One region of the Paenibacillus sp. FSL P2-0136 genome, then DNA from elsewhere that is predicted to be linked to it. Evidence: a T-box and tRNA genes for the amino acid it is inferred to sense, from the RefSeq annotation. Region 1 holds a T-box; the other holds one or more tRNA genes.
What was found. The T-box of region 1 lies ahead of pheS (phenylalanine--tRNA ligase subunit alpha). A T-box ahead of a tRNA ligase gene usually reads a tRNA of that ligase, here a tRNA-Phe.
Positions count from the first base shown of each region.

Region 2: it has a tRNA-Phe gene. The T-box ahead of pheS (phenylalanine--tRNA ligase subunit alpha) is inferred to sense a tRNA for this amino acid. The anticodon was not compared.

Region 1 covers NZ_CP150244.1:1,704,489-1,711,772, reverse strand. The annotation lists gene NYE26_RS07080 (hypothetical protein) at 1-797, opposite strand, end outside; gene pheT (phenylalanine--tRNA ligase subunit beta) at 1,002-3,446, opposite strand; gene pheS (phenylalanine--tRNA ligase subunit alpha) at 3,792-4,826, opposite strand; T-box leader at 4,886-5,162, opposite strand; gene NYE26_RS07065 (hypothetical protein) at 5,382-7,284, shown strand, end outside.
Region 2 covers NZ_CP150244.1:6,144,910-6,152,193, reverse strand. The annotation lists rRNA gene NYE26_RS26145 (16S ribosomal RNA) at 1-1,229, shown strand, start outside; rRNA gene NYE26_RS26140 (23S ribosomal RNA) at 1,515-4,440, shown strand; tRNA gene NYE26_RS26135 (tRNA-Asn) at 4,503-4,578, shown strand; tRNA gene NYE26_RS26130 (tRNA-Ser) at 4,582-4,671, shown strand; tRNA gene NYE26_RS26125 (tRNA-Glu) at 4,808-4,882, shown strand; tRNA gene NYE26_RS26120 (tRNA-Val) at 4,903-4,978, shown strand; tRNA gene NYE26_RS26115 (tRNA-Met) at 5,011-5,087, shown strand; tRNA gene NYE26_RS26110 (tRNA-Asp) at 5,092-5,169, shown strand; tRNA gene NYE26_RS26105 (tRNA-Phe) at 5,191-5,266, shown strand; tRNA gene NYE26_RS26100 (tRNA-Thr) at 5,282-5,357, shown strand; tRNA gene NYE26_RS26095 (tRNA-Tyr) at 5,364-5,449, shown strand; tRNA gene NYE26_RS26090 (tRNA-Trp) at 5,456-5,529, shown strand; tRNA gene NYE26_RS26085 (tRNA-His) at 5,557-5,632, shown strand; tRNA gene NYE26_RS26080 (tRNA-His) at 5,681-5,756, shown strand; tRNA gene NYE26_RS26075 (tRNA-Gln) at 5,777-5,851, shown strand; tRNA gene NYE26_RS26070 (tRNA-Gly) at 5,858-5,932, shown strand; tRNA gene NYE26_RS26065 (tRNA-Cys) at 5,941-6,014, shown strand; tRNA gene NYE26_RS26060 (tRNA-Leu) at 6,046-6,124, shown strand; gene NYE26_RS26055 (monooxygenase) at 6,320-7,284, opposite strand, start outside.

The DNA of each region.
Region 1 (7,284 bases):
TCACTTGTGAGCGCAGCCTTGGTATCAGCCAGCTCCTTGCTTAACGTGGAGCGGATCTCCACGATCTCGCTGCCCATCGACTCCCGGGTCTCATGTAGCTCCTGCTCCAGGGCAGACAACGTCTCTGTCTTCTCGCGGATCAGCGTCTCGCGCAGCTGCTCCAGTTCCTGCTGATGGGCAGCCTTCATCTCTTCCAGCTGCTGCAGCCGCATGGCTTCTGCGGCTTCCAGCTCCTGACGCGCTGCCTCGCGGCCTGCAGCCTGCTCTGCTTCATGGCCCTCGCGCAGCGCCTTCAGCTCTTCCTCGCGTGCCTTCAGCTCCTGCACCAGCTGCTCGCGGCCGGCGGCCGCAGCCTGCTTCTCTTCCTCCAGCAGCTGGGCATGCAGCTGCCTCTCCTGCTCCTGCTGCTCCAGATGCCTGGAGCGTTCTTCTTCGGCAGCGGCAATCAGCCGCGCCGCCTCTTCCTTTGCAGCCGCTTCCAGCTTCTCATATTCTTCCTGCTGTTCACGCTGCGCTTCCTGAAGGCGTGACACCTCCACGCGAAGCTCGGTACGTTCACCGGTCAGCATATTCAGCTCATTCTTGAAATCCTGAACCTGGATTGCCTGCTCTGCCATATGTACAGCTGTAAGCACCGCAATCCGCGGCGTATCCAGTCTGGAATGTGATTTCGATATTGCACGCATATGCTCATCGACATGACGGGCGACCTGTTTCATATATTCTGTGCTGCTTCCTACAAGCTTGTAGGAAGTTCCGTATATCTCCACGGCGACACGGGTCCGGTCCATAGCCACAGTTGTGCCCTCCTTTGTATGTGTGCGGATTCTAAGTTGGTTTCTTTGCTCTTGCTCCTATTGTAGCGTGATTTCCTGACCTTTGGCAAAAGCACGCGTCCATTGCATTTATTTGCATGTTCCTCCGCACTTCACAAGGGTACAGAAAAGCCGCAGGGAATCTCTGTTTCTAAATGGATTCGCTGCGGCTTTGCACAATTCCTGCTATTTTCTTAATTCTGCACCAAAAGTTTGTTCAAGGGCAGAGACCACTTTGTCATGCACTTCCACAACCTCTTCGTCAGTCAGCGTATGCTCGGTATGGCGGTACAGGAGCGACAGGGCAACACTCTTCTTGCCTGCCTCCATCTTGCCTCCTGTGTAGATATCGAATACCTGCACATTTTGCAGCAGAGTGCCACCGTGCTCACGGATCGCCGCGATCAGGTCACCTGCCGGAACCGCGTCATCGACTACCACCGCAATGTCCCGCTCCATGCCCGGGAAGCGGTGAAGCTCGCTGTACTGCAGCTGGGCGCGTGCCGCATCATAGAGCGGCTGCAGCAGGACTTCGGATACATAGGTATCCTCCAGATCCATCCGGCGTTGCAGCTCGGGATGAATCTGCCCCATCGAACCGATCTTCACACGGCCCTCTGCCTGAAGCAGATAGATGGAAGCGGAGCGTCCCGGATGATAGCCTTCAGGCGCGTCACCTTCATAGACTACGCGTTCCGTAAGGCCCAGATGTGCAAATACAGTCTCCAGCGCACCCTTAAGGTCGAAGAAATCCACCGGCTCAGCAGCCACGTTCCACTGCTTGGCTGCACGCGTACCGCTCAGCAGCAGCCCCAGCACCGGCAGCTCGCTCGGCTGGCGGGTAAGGACTTCCTCCTCCGTGAAGAAGACGTTGCCGATTTCGAATAACGCCAGATCGCCTTGGCGGCGGTTCGTATTGTAGAGGGCAATCTCCAGCAGCTGCGGCAGCAGGCTGGTACGCAGCACGCTGCGCTCCTCGCTCATCGGCATCGCCAGCTTCACAGACTGCTTGCCTTCCGCCAGCATAGGGAAGAGCGTGCTCTGCTCCGGCTGGATGAAGGAATAGCCCATAACCTCCTGATATCCGCCCAGCGAGAGCAGGCGGCGCAGCTCGCGGCGCAGAGATTGCTGTCTGGTAAGCGCGCCCGGTGTTGTTGTGCCTTCGATCAGGGTGGTCGGGATGTTGTCGTAGCCGTACAAGCGGGCGATCTCTTCAATCAGATCCACATCCTGCGTAATGTCTCCGCGCCGTGTCGGCACCTCGACCTCGACGATTCCCTGAGCCGCATCACCGCACTTGAAGTGCAGGCGTCCGAACAGGGTTTTCACTTCCAGCAATGACAGATCTGTCCCGAGATAGCGGTTCAGCTTCTCCAGCGATAAGTTCAGCACCTTCTCCTGAGCAGCGGCGCTGCCGGCCTGGACAATCCCTTCATGCACCGTTCCTCCGGCATACCGGGCAATCAGTGCAGCCGCGCGGTTAAGCGCAGGGATGACCGCATTCGGGTCAACTTCCTTCTCGAACCGCTGGGACGCTTCCGAGCGCAGACCGAGCTGACGCGAGGTCTTGCGTACCGTTCCGCCATCGAATTTGGCCGATTCCAGTACGATATTAACGGTGTCTGCGGTAACCTCTGTAGACAGTCCGCCCATCACTCCGGCCAGGCCAATTGCGCCTGAGCCGTCGGCAATGACCAGCATCTGCGGCGCAAGCTTGCGCTCTTGTCCGTCAAGGGTAACCAGTCCTTCCCCTTCACGGGCAAACCGTACACCGATGGTTCCGCCCTGGAGCTGCCCGCCGTCAAATGCATGCAGCGGCTGCCCGTATTCCAGCATCACGTAGTTGGTGATGTCTACGATATTGTTAATCGGACGTACCCCGGCCGCCATCAGGCGGTTCTGAATCCACAGCGGGGACGGCGCGGTCTTCACTCCGGCAATATAACGCACGGCATAATGGCTGCAGAATGCCTCATCCTCAATCGTAACCGTGATGGAGTCCGCAGCCTTCCCGCCCGTTTCTACAAGCTCTGCCGCCGGATCAGCCAGCTTCAGCTCACGGCCCAGTACCGCGCTTACCTCATAAGCGGCACCGATCATGCTCAAGCAGTCGGAACGGTTCGGCGTCAGGTCGAAATCAAGGATTTCGTCATTCAGTCCGAGCACCTTGAGAATATCCTGGCCCACCTCGGTCTGCTCCGGCAGCACGAGAATGCCCTCCTGCAGCTCTTTGGGCAGCAGCTTGTCGTTCAGGCCCAGCTCTTTGGCCGAGCAGATCATCCCCTGCGACAGCACGCCGCGCAGCTTGGCTTTTTTGATCTCCAGGCCCGGCAGCTTGGCACCTACCAGCGCGACCGGAACCTTCTGGCCCGCTGCGACATTCTTCGCTCCGCAGACGATCTGCAGATCCTCGCCCTGCCCGGCATCGACGATACAGATATTCAGCTTATCGGCGTCCGGGTGCTTCTCCTTGGATTTCACGTAGCCGGTCACAATCCCGGAGATCCCTTTGTTACGGCGTTCTACTCCGTCAATCTCAATGCCGGCGGTGGTGATTTTGTCCGCCAGTTGATCAGCGGTCACTCCTTCCAGCGATATATAATCGGCCAGCCAGGCGGTTGATACTTTCATAATCGCACACTTCCTTTTTGTTTCAGATGTATTGATCTCCATGCCGGTTGTGCTGGGGAGCGGAAGCGGATATAAACAAGCCCACGTCAACTTCGCGCAAGAAAATTCTGCATTGCAGTGTTGATACAGAGAATATTTGGACTTCCGGCCGCTGTTGTATTTGAATTTCCTGATCAGAACCGCTTCACGCGGTAGAAATTCAAATACAAAGGCGGACGCTAGCGCTCCTACAGTTCCAAAATTCCCCTCCGGCCCTTCTATTACAGTCTTTGATTCAAAGTAAACCAGCACCTCATTACCTTTTCATGCAATCGTCCAACGCCCCCGCGCACACCCGCCAAATCCCTAAATACCCTTGAACTGCTTCACAAAGCCCATATCATTCGTGTAGAAGTAGCGGATGTCATCGATGCCGTATTTCAGCATCGCGATCCGTTCCGCACCCATGCCGAACGCGAATCCGCTGTAAACTTCCGGATCGTATCCGCCCATCCGCAGCACATTCGGGTGCACCATACCGGCGCCGAGAATCTCCAGCCAGCCGCTCTGCTTGCAGAGACGGCAGCCGCTGCCGCCGCATTTGAAGCAGTTCACATCGACTTCAACACTCGGCTCCGTGAACGGGAAGAAGCTTGGGCGCAGGCGGATGCCGGCTGCGGGGCCGAACATCTCCTTGGTGAACTGCTGCAGGGTACCCTTCAGGTCGCTCATGCGGATATTGCGGCCGATGACCAGGCCTTCAATCTGATGGAACTGGAAGGAGTGGGTCGCATCGTCATCGTCGCGGCGGAAGACTTTGCCGGGACAGATGATTTTGACCGGAGACTCCCCGTTCGCCGCCTGCATGGTACGCACCTGTACCGGCGAGGTCTGGGTACGCATCAGAATATCATCCGTGATATAGAAGGAATCCTGCATGTCCCGGGCCGGATGGTTCTTCGGCAGGTTCAGCGCCTCGAAGTTGTAATAGTCCGTCTCCACCTCCGGCCCTTCAGCGATCCGGAAGCCCATGCCGATGAAGATATCTTCGATCTCCTGGAGCACCCGGCTCAGCGGATGAATCCCGCCCTGCGGCAGGCCGCGGCCCGGCAGGGTTACATCGACCTTCTCCGCATTCAGGCGGCTCTCTGTCTCCTGCTGCTGGAACAGCTCCTGCTTGGCGCTGATCACCTCTTCAATGGCGCTGCGCACCAGATTGGCCACCTGGCCGATCACCGGACGCTCCTCCGCGCTTAATCCGCCCATACCGCGCAGAACCTCTGTCAGCTCGCCTTTTTTGCCAAGGTATTTGACGCGCAGGTCATTCAGAATCTGCGGATCGTTTACCGCCTGCAGCTTCGTCAGCGCCTCAGCCTTCAGTGCTTCCAATTTGTCTTTCATGGCTTGTACTGCCCCCTCAAATCTCGTATTGTTCAACAAAAAAAGGCCTTTCCTCCCGGTAAAGGGACGAAAAGACCGTGGTACCACCCTTGTTAGACGGCCGTACGCTTCCCTTAAGAGCACTATTCCCTCTTTCGGTGCGGCAAAGACCTGTCTCACTTTATACAGAAATAACGGTCTGCGGCCGGTCCCCCCTACTAGTGCTCTTCAAGCACATTCAGGGAACTGCTCCGGAGTGAACTTCGGCAGCTCTGCTCTCTTAGAAACGCTCTCAATCTGCGGCGCTTCCTCCCTGTAAGCCAGGCACTGCGTACTCTTCTCCATCATTGCATGTATGCGGATTATAACCTCTGCACTTCGATCCTCACTTGGGAAGATATGCCCATCTATTATATGCAAAAACAGCCAGTTTGACAAGCCGCACAAATTCCGCTTATTTTTTATCTTTTTTTAAGCTCCCTTTAAGCTTCAGCGCGGTTTGACGGCTTTTTTTTCAGCGGACATTCAGTCAATGTTGATATTTTCCCTTAAGAGATCACACAAGGAGGAAATTACATGCTTACACGAAAAAAAGCATTTGTTCTGCTGCTGCTCAGCACAATTGCCGCAAGTCAAACCGCAGGAAGCCCGGGAACCGCGGCCTATGCCGCTTCATCCGGTTCAACGGCTGCCACAGCAGCAAGCGCGGTCACGGAAGTCTCCACACTTAACGGTCTAAGTGCGCTCAAGCTCGGTACCGCGCTTCAGGTGAAGCTGAGCCATGTAGGGATTCAGAGCCAAACCGGCGGTAATATTCTCACCTACACGCTTACCTATACCAACACTGCCGGCAGCAGCGTCAATCTGGCGGACTATTTCTCCAAAATTGTAACTGCGGGCGGCAGCATCATTAAGGGAATTCCGGTCAGCGCAGACAGTGCGGTCAAGAAAATCCCTGCTAAACAAAGCACCAGTCTTACATACTATGCGAATATTGGAACCGCCGCCTCAGTCAAAGGACTCAAAATCAACATCTACGGCTGGAATTTCAGCGCCGCTAATTATGAACAGCGTATAGGCACGTTCACGATTCCTTCCAATTATTCTCTGTCCTCACTTACAGGGGAGACCCGAAAGGTTGAACTCGGCGGCATTACTGCCGGCACCAAAGCCGAATCCGTGCAAATCTACAAATATAACAGCAAAGTCTATGCCAAGGTCGGGCTTAGCCTAACCAATCTGGGTACCAAAGTGCTTACAGATCCGGGCTATACCTTGTACCTGAAATCCTCGGGCGGCTCTGTCTTCACGCTTACGCTGGATGACAGCAGCTCCGAATTCAAGCTTCAGCCTCAGGAGAAGAAGACGCTCTATTATATGACCGAGATCCCCTCCTACATGAATCTCAGCAAGATGACACTGCAGATTGCCAAGCTGGATGAAGGACTCAAGCTGTACCTGCCTGTCTCTTCCTACGCACTTCCGGCTGCAGTAAATGCAGATTTCACTGTAGCAGCGGGCTATACCAAAAAGGTCTCCATCGACAGCAATCTGGTGGACTTGCAGCTGCTGAAGGCAAGTGTGCATGCGGATAACGGGAATGGTGTCTGGAGCTATCAGCTCCGGGTGAAGAATACCGGCAGCACAGCCGTTACTTTGCCTGCTTATGAGCTTAACGTCAAGTCGGCGGAAGGCTATAGCTTCCCGGTGACGGCCACTGCCTTGAGCGGCCTGACCCTGAAGCCGCTGGAAGAAAAGCTGATTGAGCTGAGCGCCAGTGTTCCGCTGGAGCTGGCTCAGAATTCGCTGGAGCTGCGAATGATCGCTCCCGCAGCCAGCGCGGATAAAGTAACGCTGCCTGTGGCCTATTTCCGCATCCCTTATACGCCTGAGAGACAGATTCATCTCGCCTCTGAGACCAGCGTAACCAATACCTATGGCACCTTCGCTGTCACTCTGGACTCGCTGCTGCGTCTGCCTTGGGGCAGCGAGGATCTCGTACAGGCTGTACTAACGATACGCAATGCAACGTCCAAATCCATTACCTTACCTGCTCTTACCGGCGTACTCCTGGTAGATCAGAAGGATCTCAGTTCCTCTTCGCAGACTTATACGGACAACAGCTCTTCGGTGCTTGCCCCGGGTGCCAGCACTCAGATCACGGTTCAAGGCCATATTCCATATACCCTGGAGGTCAGACAAATCAAGCTCATCCTCCAGGAGACCAAGGGTACAGAGGTGTCGCAGTTCCTCACTCTCAGCACAAGCGACAGCACCGTTAAGAGTGTAGCTCCGGTGGCTGCAGGGGAAGCCTTCAAGATCACCGCCACCGGCAAAAAAGCCACCGTGAAGGAGCGCTCCACCCTCCTGTATACAGGAACCGGCTCGAACCTGGTGTACAGCGAAGTGGAAATGAACAGCGATGAAGTCCGGCAGGCAGATCTGGCCCGTCTATATGCACAGTTCAGGACTGCTGACG
Region 2 (7,284 bases), 3.2 Mb from region 1:
ACTGAGACACGGCCCAGACTCCTACGGGAGGCAGCAGTAGGGAATCTTCCGCAATGGGCGCAAGCCTGACGGAGCAATGCCGCGTGAGTGATGAAGGTTTTCGGATCGTAAAGCTCTGTTGCCAGGGAAGAACGTCCGGTAGAGTAACTGCTACCGGAGTGACGGTACCTGAGAAGAAAGCCCCGGCTAACTACGTGCCAGCAGCCGCGGTAATACGTAGGGGGCAAGCGTTGTCCGGAATTATTGGGCGTAAAGCGCGCGCAGGCGGTTATTTAAGTCTGGTGTTTAAACCTTGGGCTCAACCTGAGGTCGCACTGGAAACTGGGTGACTTGAGTACAGAAGAGGAAAGTGGAATTCCACGTGTAGCGGTGAAATGCGTAGATATGTGGAGGAACACCAGTGGCGAAGGCGACTTTCTGGGCTGTAACTGACGCTGAGGCGCGAAAGCGTGGGGAGCAAACAGGATTAGATACCCTGGTAGTCCACGCCGTAAACGATGAGTGCTAGGTGTTAGGGGTTTCGATACCCTTGGTGCCGAAGTTAACACAGTAAGCACTCCGCCTGGGGAGTACGGTCGCAAGACTGAAACTCAAAGGAATTGACGGGGACCCGCACAAGCAGTGGAGTATGTGGTTTAATTCGAAGCAACGCGAAGAACCTTACCAGGTCTTGACATCCAACTAACGAAGCAGAGATGCATCAGGTGCCCTTCGGGGAAAGTTGAGACAGGTGGTGCATGGTTGTCGTCAGCTCGTGTCGTGAGATGTTGGGTTAAGTCCCGCAACGAGCGCAACCCTTGACTTTAGTTGCCAGCAGGTGAAGCTGGGCACTCTAGAGTGACTGCCGGTGACAAACCGGAGGAAGGTGGGGATGACGTCAAATCATCATGCCCCTTATGACCTGGGCTACACACGTACTACAATGGCCGGTACAACGGGAAGCGAAGCCGCGAGGTGGAGCCAATCCCAGCAAAGCCGGTCTCAGTTCGGATTGCAGGCTGCAACTCGCCTGCATGAAGTCGGAATTGCTAGTAATCGCGGATCAGCATGCCGCGGTGAATACGTTCCCGGGTCTTGTACACACCGCCCGTCACACCACGAGAGTTTACAACACCCGAAGTCGGTGGGGTAACCCGCAAGGGAGCCAGCCGCCGAAGGTGGGGTAGATGATTGGGGTGAAGTCGTAACAAGGTAGCCGTATCGGAAGGTGCGGCTGGATCACCTCCTTTCTATGGAGAATCGTTTCCTGCAACGGAAACATTCAAATCTTAAATCTAGCCGGTCGGCTAGTTACTCACTCGTTGGTCAGTTTTGAGAGCTCAAACTCTCAAGTAACACTGTCTGTTATTCCGAACATCACAGTCGTGATTGTTTCATAATAACAGCAACTTGATCCTTGAAAACTGGATACCGAAACGAATTTGCGTTTTAGAACATCTTTTAGCTGAAACTTGTGTAAGCAAGTGGAAATAGTTATTAGTTGCTACCGTGATTTTCCTTAGGGAGAACGCGTTGGTTAAGCTACTAAGAGCACACGGAGGATGCCTAGGCGCCAGGAGCCGACGAAGGACGTGGCGAACAACGAAACTGCCTCGGGGAGCTGTAAGCAAGCTTTGATCCGGGGGTGTCCGAATGGGGAAACCCAGCTGTGGTAATTCGCAGTTACTCATTTCTGAATACATAGGAAATGCAGAGGCAGACCAGGGGAACTGAAACATCTAAGTACCCTGAGGAAGAGAAAACAATAGTGATTCCGTCAGTAGCGGCGAGCGAACGCGGAACAGCCTAAACCAAGAGGCTTGCCTCTTGGGGTTGTGGGACGTCTCACATGGAGTTACAAAGGAATAGGGTAGGCGAAGAGGTCTGGAAAGGCCCGCGATAGAGGTAAAAGCCCTGTAGCCTAAACTGTGTTCCCTCCGAGACGGATCCCGAGTAGTGCGGGGCACGTGAAACCCCGTATGAATCCAGCAGGACCATCTGCTAAGGCTAAATACTACCTGGCGACCGATAGTGAAACAGTACCGTGAGGGAAAGGTGAAAAGCACCCCGGAAGGGGAGTGAAATAGAACCTGAAACCGTGTGCTTACAAAAAGTCAGAGCCCTATTAATGGGTGATGGCGTGCCTTTTGTAGAATGAACCGGCGAGTTACGTTTAACATGCAAGGTTAAGGTGAGAAGCCGGAGCCGCAGCGAAAGCGAGTCTGAATAGGGCGACTGAGTATGTGGACGTAGACCCGAAACCGTGTGATCTACCCCTGTCCAGGGTGAAGGTGCGGTAACACGCACTGGAGGCCCGAACCCACGCATGTTGAAAAATGCGGGGATGAGGTGGGGGTAGCGGAGAAATTCCAATCGAACTCGGAGATAGCTGGTTCTCCCCGAAATAGCTTTAGGGCTAGCCTCGGTGAATGGAGTGGTGGAGGTAGAGCACTGATTGGGTGCGGGGCCCGCAAGGGTTACCAAGCTCAGTCAAACTCCGAATGCCATTTACTTCTTGCCGGGAGTCAGACAGTGAGTGCTAAGATCCATTGTCAAAAGGGAAACAGCCCAGACCATCAGCTAAGGTCCCCAAGTGTGTGTTAAGTGGGAAAGGATGTGGAGTTGCACAGACAACCAGGATGTTGGCTTAGAAGCAGCCACCATTGAAAGAGTGCGTAATAGCTCACTGGTCGAGTGACTCTGCGCCGAAAATGTAACGGGGCTAAACACACCACCGAAGCTATGGCTAGATGCTTTGCATCTGGGGTAGGGGAGCGTTGTATGTGGGTTGAAGGTGTACCGTAAGGAGCGCTGGACAGCATACAAGTGAGAATGCCGGTATGAGTAACGAAAAGATCAGTGAGAATCTGATCCGCCGAAAGCCCAAGGTTTCCTGAGGAAGGCTCGTCCGCTCAGGGTAAGTCGGGACCTAAGGCGAGGCCGACAGGCGTAGTCGAAGGACAACAGTTTGAAATTACTGTACCACCGTAATCCGCTATGAGCGATGGGGTGACGCAGGAGGGTAGTGACGCGGACTGATGGATGTCCGTCTAAGCAGTGAGGCTGGTGTGCAGGCAAATCCGCACATCGTAAGGCTGGGCTGTGATGGGGAGCGAAAATTATAGTAGCGAAGGTCATGATCTCACACTGCCAAGAAAAGCCTCTAGCCAGGAGAAGGTGCCCGTACCGCAAACCGACACAGGTAGGCGAGAAGAGAATTCTAAGGCGCGCGGAAGAACTCTCGTTAAGGAACTCGGCAAAATGACCCCGTAACTTCGGGAGAAGGGGTGCCTCGGTAGGGTGAATAGCCCGAGGGGGCCGCAGTGAAAAGGCCCAAGCGACTGTTTAGCAAAAACACAGGTCTGTGCGAAGCCGTAAGGCGAAGTATACGGGCTGACGCCTGCCCGGTGCTGGAAGGTTAAGGGGAGCGGTTAGGAGCAATCCGAAGCTGTGAACCGAAGCCCCAGTAAACGGCGGCCGTAACTATAACGGTCCTAAGGTAGCGAAATTCCTTGTCAGGTAAATTCTGACCCGCACGAATGGCGTAACGACTTGGGCGCTGTCTCAACGAGAGATCCGGTGAAATTTTAATACCTGTGAAGATGCAGGTTACCCGCGACAAGACGGAAAGACCCCATGGAGCTTTACTGCAGCTTGATATTGAATTTGGGTACGATCTGTACAGGATAGGTGGGAGCCGTGGAGGCAGGAGCGCAAGCTTCTGCGGAGGCGCCGTTGGGATACCACCCTGATCGTATCTAGGTTCTAACCTAGTGCCCTCATCGGGTACGGGGACCGTGTCAGGCGGGCAGTTTGACTGGGGCGGTCGCCTCCTAAAGAGTAACGGAGGCGTTCAAAGGTTCCCTCAGAATGGTTGGAAATCATTCGCAGAGTGCAAAGGCATAAGGGAGCTTGACTGCGAGACCTACAAGTCGAGCAGGGACGAAAGTCGGACTTAGTGATCCGGTGGTACCGCATGGAAGGGCCATCGCTCAACGGATAAAAGCTACCCTGGGGATAACAGGCTTATCTCCCCCAAGAGTCCACATCGACGGGGAGGTTTGGCACCTCGATGTCGGCTCATCGCATCCTGGGGCTGAAGTAGGTCCCAAGGGTTGGGCTGTTCGCCCATTAAAGCGGTACGCGAGCTGGGTTCAGAACGTCGTGAGACAGTTCGGTCCCTATCTGTCGTGGGCGCAGGAAATTTGAGAGGAGCTGTCCTTAGTACGAGAGGACCGGGATGGACGTACCGCTGGTGCATCAGTTGTTCCGCCAGGAGCATGGCTGAGTAGCTACGTACGGACGGGATAAGCGCTGAAAGCATCTAAGCGTGAAGCCCCCCTCAAGATGAGATTTCCCAATTAGTAAGACCCCTTGAAGACGACGAGGTAGATAGGTTGGAGGTGGAAGTGCAGCAATGCATGGAGCTGACCAATACTAATCGGTCGAGGGCTTATCCAAATTTCTAACACGCAGATTCGTTTCGGATTCAGTTTTCAGGCGATCAAGCCTGATATGTATATTCCCTGATAGCTCAGTTGGTAGAGCACTCGACTGTTAATCGAGTTGTCACAGGTTCGAGTCCTGTTCGGGGAGCCATATGGAGAGGTGTCCGAGTTTGGCCGAAGGAGCACGATTGGAAATCGTGTAGGCGCCACAAGCGTCTCGAGGGTTCGAATCCCTCTCTCTCCGTAGCAATACTTCTTTGATAGGGATGAGAACCCTCAGTGGTTCGTTGGAGCATAGGCATCGTTAGCACTGCTTCGCAATCTCGTAACGAAGTGAAGAGTATCCCTCTCTCTCCGTAGCAATACTTTTTACACAGCATGGCTCGTTGGTCAAGGGGTTAAGACACCTCCCTTTCACGGAGGTAACATGGGTTCGAATCCCATACGAGTCACCATTTTTTTGGAACTGATACATGGAGGCTTAGCTCAGCTGGGAGAGCATCTGCCTTACAAGCAGAGGGTCGGGGGTTCGAACCCCTCAGCCTCCACCATCTATCTTAACCGAATAGATTTTGTTCAATGACGCGGGGTGGAGCAGCCCGGTAGCTCGTCGGGCTCATAACCCGAAGGCCGCAGGTTCAAATCCTGCCCCCGCAACCAATTTGGAACCGTGGTGTAGTTGGCCTAACATGCCTGCCTGTCACGCAGGAGATCGCGGGTTCGAATCCCGTCGGTTCCGCCATCTTTACAAAATTACTTTTATGGCTCGGTAGCTCAGTCGGTAGAGCAAAGGACTGAAAATCCTTGTGTCGGGGGTTCGATTCCCTCCCGCGCCACCATACACAACTTAATATGCCGGTGTAGCTCAATTGGTAGAGCAACTGACTTGTAATCAGTAGGTTGGGGGTTCAAGTCCTCTCGCCGGCACCATACCGTGGAGGCTTAGCGAAGTGGCCAAACGCATCAGACTGTAAATCTGCTCACGTACGTGTTCGGTGGTTCGAATCCATCAGCCTCCACCATTTTTTAGGGGCATAGTTTAAAGGTAGAACAACGGTCTCCAAAACCGTTGGTGTGGGTTCAATTCCTGCTGCCCCTGCCAAGTAATTTCATATAAAAGAATCATATGGCGACCGTGGCGAAGGGGTTAACGCACCGGATTGTGGTTCCGGCATTCGTGGGTTCGAGACCCATCGGTCGCCCCATTTCTTTTATAAGAATTACATAGCAATACAACTTAAAAGCTTCACATGGCGACCGTGGCGAAGGGGTTAACGCACCGGATTGTGGTTCCGGCATTCGTGGGTTCGAGACCCATCGGTCGCCCCATTTTCTTTTAAAAAATATATTGGGGATTAGCCAAGCGGTAAGGCAACGGACTTTGACTCCGTCATTCATAGGTTCGATTCCTATATCCCCAGCCATTATATGCGGACGTGGCTCAGCGGTAGAGCATCGCCTTGCCAAGGCGAGGGTCGCGGGTTCGATTCCCGTCGTCCGCTCCATTTCATGTGGTGCCATAGCCAAGTGGTAAGGCAAAGCTCTGCAAAAGCTTTATCCCCAGTTCAAATCTGGGTGGCACCTCCATTATTTTTTTCTGGAATTTATATATGTGTACGCCGGCGTGGCGGAATGGCAGACGCGCTCGACTCAAAATCGAGTGGGAAACCGTGGAGGTTCGAGTCCTCTCGCCGGTATTATTTTTAGTAAGAACAGCCCATTAGATTTTTCATCTAATGGGCTGTTCTTATTTTTCTGGATCATTTCCCTACCGCAAAAGTTCCTCCAGTCGCCAGCTCCGCCGGCCGGTCAAGGATAACCAGCGCCACCGGAGTTCCTTGGCTTCGATCCTAGCAAGACAACACTGCGTGATTTTAGTTTATCCCGAATTACTACACGGTAATGTCTCCGCACCAGCGAATGATTCCTTCTTTTATGGTTTGAATTGGATTTGGATCGGATAGAGAAATCGCCCAGGCAATATGTCCATCCGGCCGAATAAGCGCCGTGTGGACGTCGTTCCAATCCGCCTCAGCCTCAGCTAAAGAGGCATGTACAACTTGAAGGTTGCTATACGTTTCCCATTGACCGCTATTCTGTTCATTAGAATGGAAATGCAACAGAAGAAAAGTACCTTTGTGCAGGAGTGGATAGGAGTTAATTAATTGCCCGTCTTTCAGCTTTAAGCTTAGATCTTTGAAACGTTTCCCGTTTAAAGGATGGGAACGCGCTTCGGCGTCGGGTGCATAATGTACGTCCAGGGCGGAAATTTGTGCAGCGATTTGATAATTAGCCTCCGGTATTTGAATCAGATTAGCCAGCATGCTTCGCAGTTCCGTGATGAGAGGCGTCACGTCCAGAAGCAGGGTTTGGACCTCGGTATTCCGGAGCAAGGCCGTATTCCATGGAAAACGTTCGGCATGATAACTGTCTAATAGCCAGTCTGGAGCCCAGCCTTTGATTGCTCCTGCAAGCTTCCAGCCTAGGTTCATCGCTTCTTGTAAGCCGACGTTCATTCCCTGTCCACCAGCGGGAAAATGAATGTGCGCCGAATCTCCCGCCAAGAACAATCGACCATTCCGATAGCGTCCCGCTTGCCGTGTAGCATTTCCAAATCGGGACATCCATTTCACATCGTTCAATCCCAGGTCGCTTCCGGTCGTACGGATGAGCGATGAACGAAACTCTTCCAATGTAACGCTCTCATCCTTGGAGACGTTACGTCTCTCCATATCGATCATCAAGACTCGATAAATATGATCATGTATTGGAATGATGCTGACCAATCCTTGTTCTGTAATTCGGGATATGACACTCATAGGAGCCAAATCAGATAGAACGGCATCCCCCAGAATAG